One region of the Tepidibacter sp. Z1-5 genome, then DNA from elsewhere that is predicted to be linked to it. Evidence: riboswitches for the same ligand, from Rfam matches in the RefSeq annotation. Region 1 holds a riboswitch; each other region holds the start of a gene.
The links. Region 1 has a riboswitch for cyclic di-GMP ahead of WJW32_RS02320 (methyl-accepting chemotaxis protein). Riboswitches for the same ligand answer to the same signal wherever they lie in the genome.
Positions count from the first base shown of each region.

Region 2: linked by a shared signal. The riboswitch ahead of WJW32_RS11255 (transglutaminase-like domain-containing protein) and the one ahead of WJW32_RS02320 (methyl-accepting chemotaxis protein) in region 1 are both predicted to bind cyclic di-GMP.
Region 3: linked by a shared signal. The riboswitch ahead of WJW32_RS09640 (methyl-accepting chemotaxis protein) and the one ahead of WJW32_RS02320 (methyl-accepting chemotaxis protein) in region 1 are both predicted to bind cyclic di-GMP.

Region 1 covers NZ_JBBMMD010000009.1:75,964-79,253, reverse strand. The annotation lists gene WJW32_RS02330 (hypothetical protein) at 1-149, shown strand, start outside; gene WJW32_RS02325 (hypothetical protein) at 359-583, shown strand; cyclic di-GMP riboswitch class I at 719-807, shown strand; gene WJW32_RS02320 (methyl-accepting chemotaxis protein) at 1,091-3,112, shown strand; gene argJ (bifunctional ornithine acetyltransferase/N-acetylglutamate synthase) at 3,194-3,290, opposite strand, start outside.
Region 2 covers NZ_JBBMMD010000046.1:48,521-51,810, forward strand. The annotation lists gene WJW32_RS11250 (MucBP domain-containing protein) at 1-450, opposite strand, end outside; gene WJW32_RS11255 (transglutaminase-like domain-containing protein) at 831-1,622, opposite strand; cyclic di-GMP riboswitch class I at 1,636-1,720, opposite strand; cyclic di-GMP riboswitch class I at 1,751-1,835, opposite strand; gene WJW32_RS11260 (ATP-binding protein) at 1,905-2,063, opposite strand; gene WJW32_RS11265 (hypothetical protein) at 2,053-2,262, opposite strand; gene pfkB (1-phosphofructokinase) at 2,355-3,269, opposite strand.
Region 3 covers NZ_JBBMMD010000036.1:229,856-233,145, reverse strand. The annotation lists gene WJW32_RS09640 (methyl-accepting chemotaxis protein) at 1-1,329, opposite strand, end outside; cyclic di-GMP riboswitch class I at 1,491-1,577, opposite strand; gene WJW32_RS09635 (histidinol-phosphatase HisJ family protein) at 1,753-2,538, opposite strand; gene WJW32_RS09630 (PspA/IM30 family protein) at 2,959-3,290, shown strand, end outside.

The DNA of each region.
Region 1 (3,290 bases):
CACAAAATAATTTAGTAAAAGTGGTTTTAGTAGTAGGTGGGCATATAGAAAAAAAAGATCATTTAGAAGAAGCTAAAAATAATTTAGAGCCTAAAATTGTTAATACTTTACAAGAAGCAGAAGCGTGGTTAAAGGAACAAGGGTTTTAAAAACATTTGTATACAATGAACTTATATATATTGTATGAAAAAATTAAGAAGGTAGGTATTCTCAATTAGATGCAGCACTGGTAGCAGGACCAGCAGCTTTAAAAGCTATAAAAGGTGGAGCTAAAATAGTTACAACTGGAGAAAATCTAATTGATGGGACTATTGTAGTTGTAGAGAGTGATAAAATAGTAAAAGAGCATCCACAAATTGTGGAGAAATTTTTAAAGGTTCAAAAAAATAGTGTTGAGTATATAGAGAATAATTTAGAAGAATCCTTTAAGATAACTTTACAGGAAACTGGACTTTCAAGAGAAGATGTAAAACAGATGTATAATTGGTATGATTTTAATCCTGAAATAAAGGATTCAGACATAGATGGACTTAAAAAAATTAAAAAATTTTTATCAAAAAGTGGTATGCTTGAAAAAAAATAGTATAATTTAAAAAATATAGATAATTAATGTTAAAAATACGTTAAAAGTAATAAAAAAACGTGGGGAATTATGCCAAAATGTGATACAATTTAAAGGTGAAGTTGTAATTTTGAAATGAAATAAAAAGTGAATGTATGACGATACTAGCAAACTTATCGAAAGATAAGGACGCAAAGATATGGGTCTAAGGGATTATAAAATCCTATGATTGCCAGTTTGCCCAAGCATATAATATAAATATTATATTAAAAAATGTTAAAGTAAAGGTGTCTATAATCATAGGCATCTTTTGTTTTTTAACAAAATAAGTGTGCTTGATTTTGAATTTTAGAAATGAAGAATATAATTTTTTAAAAAAATTATAATTAATATTTTAAAAACATTAAAGTGTTTAAAAAAAATGTCGAAATATAATGTGATTTAGGTGTGAAGTGCTGATTTTAAAATAAAATGCAAGTACTAATTAAAAACATAAAAAGAAAAGATATAATATTGGGAGGATGAAATATGAAGAAAATATTAAAATTTAGAAATAATTCTATATCATTTAAAATTATAACAACGACTTTGATTGTATTTTTAGTAACAATATCAATATTAGCTGGAGTTTCTTTAAGTAGTATAAAAAAAGAAATGATAAACGAAACGGAAAAAATGGGTATGGAGTTAGTCGAAGCTATGGCTAATGAAATTGAAACTACTAATTTAGCTTTAAATCAGATAGAATCTCTTTTAACAGATAAAATAAAAACTGTAGGTCAAATTATAGGTCAAAATCCTAATATATCCAATGAACTTTTAGTCAAAATAGCAGAGCTTACAGGAGTATCAGAGATAAACATACAGGATTCAAAAGGAATAACATTATATTCAAATTTTGAAGAATATGTAGGAGAGGGCTATCCAGAAGATAGTGCTGTACAAGCTATAATAAGAGGAGAAAAAAAAGAAGTAATTGAAGAAATAAGAAAAAGTGAGGATTCAGATGATTATTATAAATATGGAGCTGTAGCTTTAGAAAATGGTGGTTTTATTCAAGTGGGAATATTAGCCAATAAAATAGAAGAATTAAAATCATCAATGGATATTCAAAAAAAAGTTGAAAGAATAGCAAATCAAGAAGATATTGCATATGCTCTTGTAATAGATAAAAATTTAAAAGCAGTGGCTCATAGTAATAAAGAGAGAATAGGAATAGAGTTAAATGATGAAGGAAGTAAAACTGCAGCTATTGAAGGTAAGGCGTATTCATCTAAATATAATTATCAAGGAGAAGAAGTTTATGATGTATTGGTTCCTTTGTATAAAGATGGAATACATATAGGAGCTGTAGATATAGGTATATCTATGAAACATATAAATAATGCATTAAAAATGCTCTTGGTTAAATCTATAATTATAGCAATTATTTCTTTTATAGTTGGAGGAATTATAATAGCTTTATTAATAAAAAAGATAACAAATCCATTAAAAACACTTGTTGAAGTAGCAGATAAAGTTTCAAATGGGGATTTAACGCAAGATATAAATATTCAAAGTAAAGATGAAGTGGGAGTATTAGCAGATAGCTTTAATAAAATGATAAATAATTTAAGGAATATAACAAGCAAAATTCAAGATGTTGCACTGAATGTATCATCATATTCTCAGCAACTATTCTCAGCAGCTGAGCAGGCTTCCGCAGTTTCAGAGCAAATAGCTATGTCAACTCAAGATGTAGCAAATGGAGCAGAAAAACAAGTTAAATCAACAACATTAGTTTCAAATAATATAAAAGAAGTAGTTTGTAATATAGAAAAAATTAATGATGAAATTAATGATGTAGTAGATAATGCAGATAATACAAGTGAATTAGCATTAGATGGTAGAGAAAAAATGGATAATATGATAAAACAGATGAATGCAATTAAAGATAGTGTAAATTATACATCTAATATAATGAATGAATTTGAAAAAACATCTGATGAAATAGGAAATATAGTACAAGTTATAAATAATATAGCAGATCAAACAAATTTACTTGCACTTAATGCAGCGATTGAAGCTGCTAGAGCCGGTGAATCTGGAAGAGGGTTTGCAGTCGTAGCGGATGAAATAAGAAAACTTGCTGAAGAATCAATTAAATCATCAGATAATATAAAAAAATTAATAAATAAAACTCAAGAAAATACTAAAAAAGCTCTTGTATCAATGGAAGAAGGTAATAAAGAAACTGAAAAAGGAGAATTAGTTGTAAAAGAAGTAGGAATTTCTTTAAAAGAAATAATACAAGGATTCGATTTAACAAAAGATAAATTAGATATAGCAAACAAAAATATACTAGAAGTAAATAAAAATGCAGAAAATATTGTGAATCTAGTAGATGAAATAGAGTCTATTTCAGAAGAATCAGCAGCAAACACAGAAGAAGTAGCTGCTTCAAGTGAAGAACAATCTGCAACTATAGAAGAAATAACTAGATCGGTAGAAGAATTAGCAAATATGTCAAGAGAGCTTGAAGAAATCATACAAATATTTAAATTAAATTAAGAGTATGTAATAAAAAACTTAGCTGTATTTAATACAGCTAAGTTTTTTATTTGCACTACCTGATAAGAAAATATTACCGTATTATGATCTATAAGAAGCATTAATTTTCACATAATCAAAACTTAAATCACATCCCCAAGCAGTTGCACAATACTGACCATCTTTTAAGTCTATAATT
Region 2 (3,290 bases), on a different contig from region 1:
ATTTCCTCCTTTTTTATCGCCTAAATCGTATTTAAGTGTTCTTCCATCACTAGATATAGTTAACCCTAAGTATAAATTTTTTAAATTTGAATCCCAAACAACAATAGGATTTCCATCTGTACCTGCACTTAATGTTGCTGTTAAAACAGAATTTTTAGCAACATAACCTTCAGGATTAACACTATAATCTATGGTATATCCTACGGTGTCCAATGTTCTTATATAATTGTCATTTTTGCTATAGTCATCTCCTGGTGGACAACTTTCAGCAGTAGCTTTTCCTGTTGTATTAAAGGTTTCTGTTCCTGTAATAATTTCTTCCTTTATCTTAACCGATAATCCTCTAGTATCTTCTGCAAATACTATTCCTGTAAAATACGGTACATGCAGTTGAACTATTAAAGCAAGTACAGTTAAAATAGATATTCTTTTTTTATTAAAAATCCTCAATTTTAATAAAAGCCTCCTTTCATAATATTTTGTAGGGAACAAAAAAACTGCTCCACGACAAAATCACCTTAATAAAAAATAGGTACTTTTGTCGTAGAGCAGTTAAAGCTTAAACAATAATAGACTGTTGTCTTTAATTGCTATCTACGATATTATTCATATTTTAATTTTTTGTTCCATATGATTTAAATTCAGAAGCTATTTTCGTTTCTTCCAAACCTTATATAAATCATTTGTAATTAAATAATAATAAAAATCCAGATAATTGTCAAGTGATTTTTGTTTTATTTTGTCATTTATTTTATTTTTTTGTCATATCGTGATTTTTTTAATAAAGAAAGAAGCTATTCAAGTTGAACGCTCCTCTTTATTCGAAATATTTAATATACTTTTTCAGTTCTATATTGATTTGAATCTTTAACTATTTCTGTTCCTAAATTTCCTGCATATAAAGCTGTATCATAGGTGCAATCTACTGTTGCCCAATTATTATTTACATATACTTCATTCCATGCATGATATTCTGAAATATCATCTTTATATCCTTTTACTAATTTAGTCGGAACATCTACACTTCTAAGCATTACTGCAAATAAAGAAGCATAATCATAACATATTCCTTTTTTACTTTGTAAAATATCATCTACATTTGGTAAATACGTTTTATCTAAAGATGCATATTTGCCTGAATCATATTGTATATTTTTTACTATATAATCATGAATAATACTAACTTTTTCTTCGTCGTCATTCGTTCCTTCAGTAAGTTTTTTTGCTAATTGTACTGCCGAATTACTCTCATCCCAAGAAATTACTTGATTACTATTTAAATAAACTTCTTTTTCATTTTGTAACTTAACTTCAAAGCGTTCTTGGTTTTTTATTACATATTGTTTTCCTTCTTTTTGTTCACAAATAGCAACCATATATTTACCATTTCCCATTTGTAATGGAAAAGTTTCATCTGATGTTAATAAATCATAGTAATATTTTTGACCATTATGTTCAATCATCATTTTTGTTTTTACATTTGCATTTAATTCATACTTAACTTCAATAATCCCTTGATTAATACTAGATAAATCAAATGGGCTGTTATCAGCGAATATAACGTTTTCTCTTATAAAAAATATAGATATTATATATATTATTGCAAATAGTTTTTTTAACATAAAAAACTCTCCCTTCGATAGCTGGCTACCATCTCATTTCTGAGGAAGGCCCTATAGTTTTGCGTCCTTATCTTTCAATAAGTTTGCCATTTCGAGAAAAAGCTTTATTGATAATAATAAAAGTTTCCTTTGGTAGCTGGCTGCCATTTCATTTCTGAGGAAGGCCCTATAGCTTTGCGTCCTTGTCTTTCAACAAGTTTGCTATTATCAGTAAAACTATCTCTTTAATCTATTGTATTTATACTTATTATATCATATAATACATATATCTAAAAAGACTTTTTATAATGTAAAATAAAATATTACTCCAGAATCAGTATTTTCTACTCCATATTCACTGCCATGAAGTTCTAATATATTTTTTACAATTGATAACCCTAATCCAATTTCTCCTGATTGTCTATGTCTAGACTCTTCAACTCTATAAAATCTATCTACCAAATTCTTCCCAAAGTAAATCTGCTTTTCTGTAATTCTTATCTTTTTCGTATACTAGAATTTTTGAATATAAATCTTTTAATTCTTTAATTTGTTCTTCATTAAATTTTTCTATCTCTTCTCCTAGTAATTTCTCAAACTTTGGAAATTCTTCATCATCTTCAAAATATTTATCCATTATAGATTCAAATTCTTGCCACACTTTATCTTCTTCTGTTTCTAATTTTGCTATCTTTTTATATAAATTTTCAAGTTTTATTAAATCTATAATAATACTATTTTTTTAATTTTTCTTTAGCTTATTTTTTTTATATCAACCTGATTTAGCAAACTCAAAGCATATTTTTTTATACATAGATCCAGAGAAAATGCAGTTGCACTACCAGTTGCTACTGAAAGCTTAAAAGCTTTTAAAATGTCTTTTTCCTCATAATAACTAGCTAAAAAACCAGCTATAAGAGAATCTCCTGCTCCAACAGAATTTTTAACCTCTCCATTTGGAGTTGTAGCTTTATATACACCTTCATCACATATAAGTAATGCTCCATCACCAGCCATTGATATTATTACATTTTGTGCACCCATATTTACAAGCTTTTTTGCATAGTGTATAGTCTCATCTATATTATCTATATTTACATTTAGCACTTCGATAAGTTCATGGATGTTTGGCTTTATTAAAAAAGGTTTGTTCTTCAAAGTATTCAACAACGCTTCACCAGTAGTATCTACAACTACTTTTACATTATTCTCAATACATATATTCTGTATTTGAGCATATATATCTCTTGGAACACTTTTTTGAGCATTACCTGCAAGAACTAATATATCTTCATTACTTAATTTTTTTATTTTATCGAATAAAGAATTTAAATTTTCTTCTGTTATAGTTGGTCCATATCCATTTATTTCTGTTTCTTCATTTGATTTCAACTTAACATTTATCCTTGTATCTTCTTCAACCTTTATAAAATCAGTCTTTACTCCTTCATCTTCTATATAGTTTTTGATAAATTCTCCTGTAAATCCACCTATAAAACCTAGCGCCTTTGTATCTACTCCAAAATTATTAAGAACTCTAGATACATTAATTCCCTTTCCTCCAGGATACTTAATATCACTGTTAACTCTATTAACTTCTCCTGTCTTAAAATCATTCACATTCACGATATAATCTATTGCTGGATTGAATGTTACAGTATATATCATTAATTCTTCACAACCTTTATT
Region 3 (3,290 bases), on a different contig from region 1:
TTTTGTAGAATTTAACATATCATCAGTACTTTGCGAAAGTTCATTAAGTTTATTCGCCAAATTAGATGCTAAAGCGGATCCTTTCTCCGATTCACTGGCTTGATTAGAAGCTCCTTTAGCTATCTCATCTACAGTTCTTGATACTTCTTCAGCGGATGCACTAACCTCTTCTGAAGTTCCTGCTAAGTTTTGTGCAGACTTATTAACTTCCTGCGATGTATTTTGTATATTATTTATAAGTTTTCCAATATCATCAAGCATTTCATTAAATCCTTCTCCAATTTGACCTATTTCATCTTTACTTTTAAAATTACATCTTATTGTAAAGTCACCTTTTTGTATTTTTTTCATATTATCTAAAAGTATCTTTATAGGTTTTGTTAAATTCTTAGAAAACAAAATAGAAGTGATTCCAGCTATCAATAAAGAGATAAATCCTATAATTAATGTATTATCAAATAAAACCTTAGTATCATCTTTAATTTCATCAACATACATAGTTCCAATAACAGTCCATCCTAATTTATCTATTTTAGTAAATAATGCAATTTTATCTTTTGAAAATCCTTTTTCATCTTTAGAATATGGTACGCTCCCCTCATTAGTTTTCTGTATAGCTTCTTCAACTTCTTTTATATCTATACGAGTTCCTATAAGTTCTTTATTTTTATGAGTAATAAGTTTTAAATCTTCATCTACTAAAACAGCATAACCATTTTTCCCAATTTTAAGTTTATTTACTTTAGTTGAAAAATTTTCTAAAGATATATCTACTCCCAATACACCAACCAATTCATTATCATTATAAGTATTATATACAGGTATATAAACAGTTGTAACCATTTTTCCAGTAACTATATCTTTATACGGTTTTTCCCACACTATATCATTCTTACTTAAAGTATTTTTATACCAATCTTTTTCAATAGGGTCATATCCTTCTGGTAGGTCCGCTTGAGGATATAAATACATACTTCTATTTATCGTAGCTAAATAAATACTTTGAACAAATGGATGAGCTTCTTTATAACTTTTAAAAGTTTCCATCATCCACATTTGTGAATCTAGGTTCGATATAACTTGTTGAACATTTGGATCACGAGACATTTGAATAATATTAAATTCATTTTCTTCTATAAAAGTTGCCATATTTTCTTCTATTCGCTTAACTATTTGAAAAGAGTTATCTTTTAAATTCTCTTTTAGAATAGCTGTTGATTTAAAATACGAAGTTATTCCTAATGCACTTAGTGACATGGTTATTAACAAAATAAATACTATAATAAGTTTAGATCCTATTTTATTTTTAAAATTCAACATTTTTTTCATTTAAACACCCTACTCCTTATTCTTATATTCTTTTATATCTTTCCTAAGCTTTATAATTTGAAATAAAAAAACATCTATGATTTCATAGATGCCTATTAATATACAAAATAATTAAGAGTTATAATACCATTCAAAATATATAACTCTAACATATTAATAATTTTGGCAGTCTGTCAATCATAGGATTATCATCCCTTAGACACATAACTTTGCGTCCTTACCTTTCAATAAGTTTGCCATTATCGTAATCTCTTTTAAATTATACAGACCTATACTATGTACGATACTCAATTCCTATTCCACTAATTATTTTACTATAAATTTACATAATACTCAATATTATTTTACATTTTGATCCAAAATAGATTTCTAGCTCAATGTTTAGACGAAAAATCCATATCATATTTACAAAAAAATATCCCATCATGGGATATTTTTAAATTCTGGTTTTCTCTGTTTGAATGTAGTAATTTTTTTAAAACCTATATTTTTTAATATATCGTATGCTATGTCAAAATCTGCACATATATCCTTTGATTTATGAGCATCAGATCCAACAGTTATTATTTGACCACCTAACTCGTTATACCTTTTTAATATGTCTACTTGTGGATGTACACTGTCTAAACCATATCTATACCCCGATGTATTAACTTCTATTCCACAGTCATTATCAATAGCTTTAGTTAATATAGAATCTATTATATCTATATAGTCACTATACAATAACTTTTGATCATCCCTGGTGTATCTACTTATAAAATCTAAATGTCCTAATATGCTGTAATTCTTAAATTTTTCTATACTCTCTAGCATATTCTCAAAATATCTAAGATAAGCATTTTTTAAATCCTTATCTTTAAAAAAATCTCCATTACAAATATCAAGCCTATCTACTGTATGAGTTGATAATATAGTAAAATCAAAAGGATACTTATCAATTAACTTTTCTATATCATCTATTACATGATGTTGAAATCCAATTTCAGCTCCTAACAAAATATCTATTTTATCTTTATATTTATTTTTCATTTCATTGTACATTTTTAAGTATTTATCAAAATCAATCAATTCAATATCATACTCTACATGATCAGTGAAAGCCATTTCATTGAGTCCCATAGAAATTCCTTTTTTTATAACTTCCTCAACAGGAGTATCACAGTCAAAAGAAAACTCTGTGTGCACATGGTAATCACATATATACACTATAATAGCCTCCTTGTATAATGTCATATTAAAAATTTATCTAGAGTAAAAACTCTATTTAAATTAAGTTTCGCTTTATCATTGTTAGTATTTAAAAATTCAAAGTATTTTATTCTAAACAAATAATGTATCAAATGTTTACATTTAATATGTATATAACCTATTAAAAAAATGTAAAAATAGCATTATGTAGTTTCAATAACTACGTGTTGTATTTTTAAATATTTTTTCTTATTATATTTATAGCATTTTTAAGAAAGCATTAGTATTTGTAAGTTATTTATATATAATATCATTTTTCAATCGTTTTTCACTCTAAATGGCATTTTCATTTTTTGTATTTATATATTATCATAAGTACATCAAGTAGTTTTAAAAACCACTTGTGAATATAATTAAATGATATGGAGGTATGTTTAAATGGGAATTTTTAAAAGATTAAACAACATTATAAAAGGAAAAGCAAATAGTGCATTAGATAAAGCAGAAAACCCTATAGAGCTTTTAGATCTTAAGATAAGAGAAATGGAAGAAAGTCTTAATAAGGCTAAATTATCTTCAGCTGAAGTAATAGGAAATGCACACTTAATAAAGAAGCAAATGGATGAAACATTAAAAGAATCTAATGATTTTGATGAAAAAGTCAAGCTTGCAATGAGTAAAAATAATGAAGATTTAGCTAAAAAAGCTTTGCAAAAGAAAATAGAATCCGATAAAAAATATGAGAGTTTAAAAACATCTTATGATGAAGC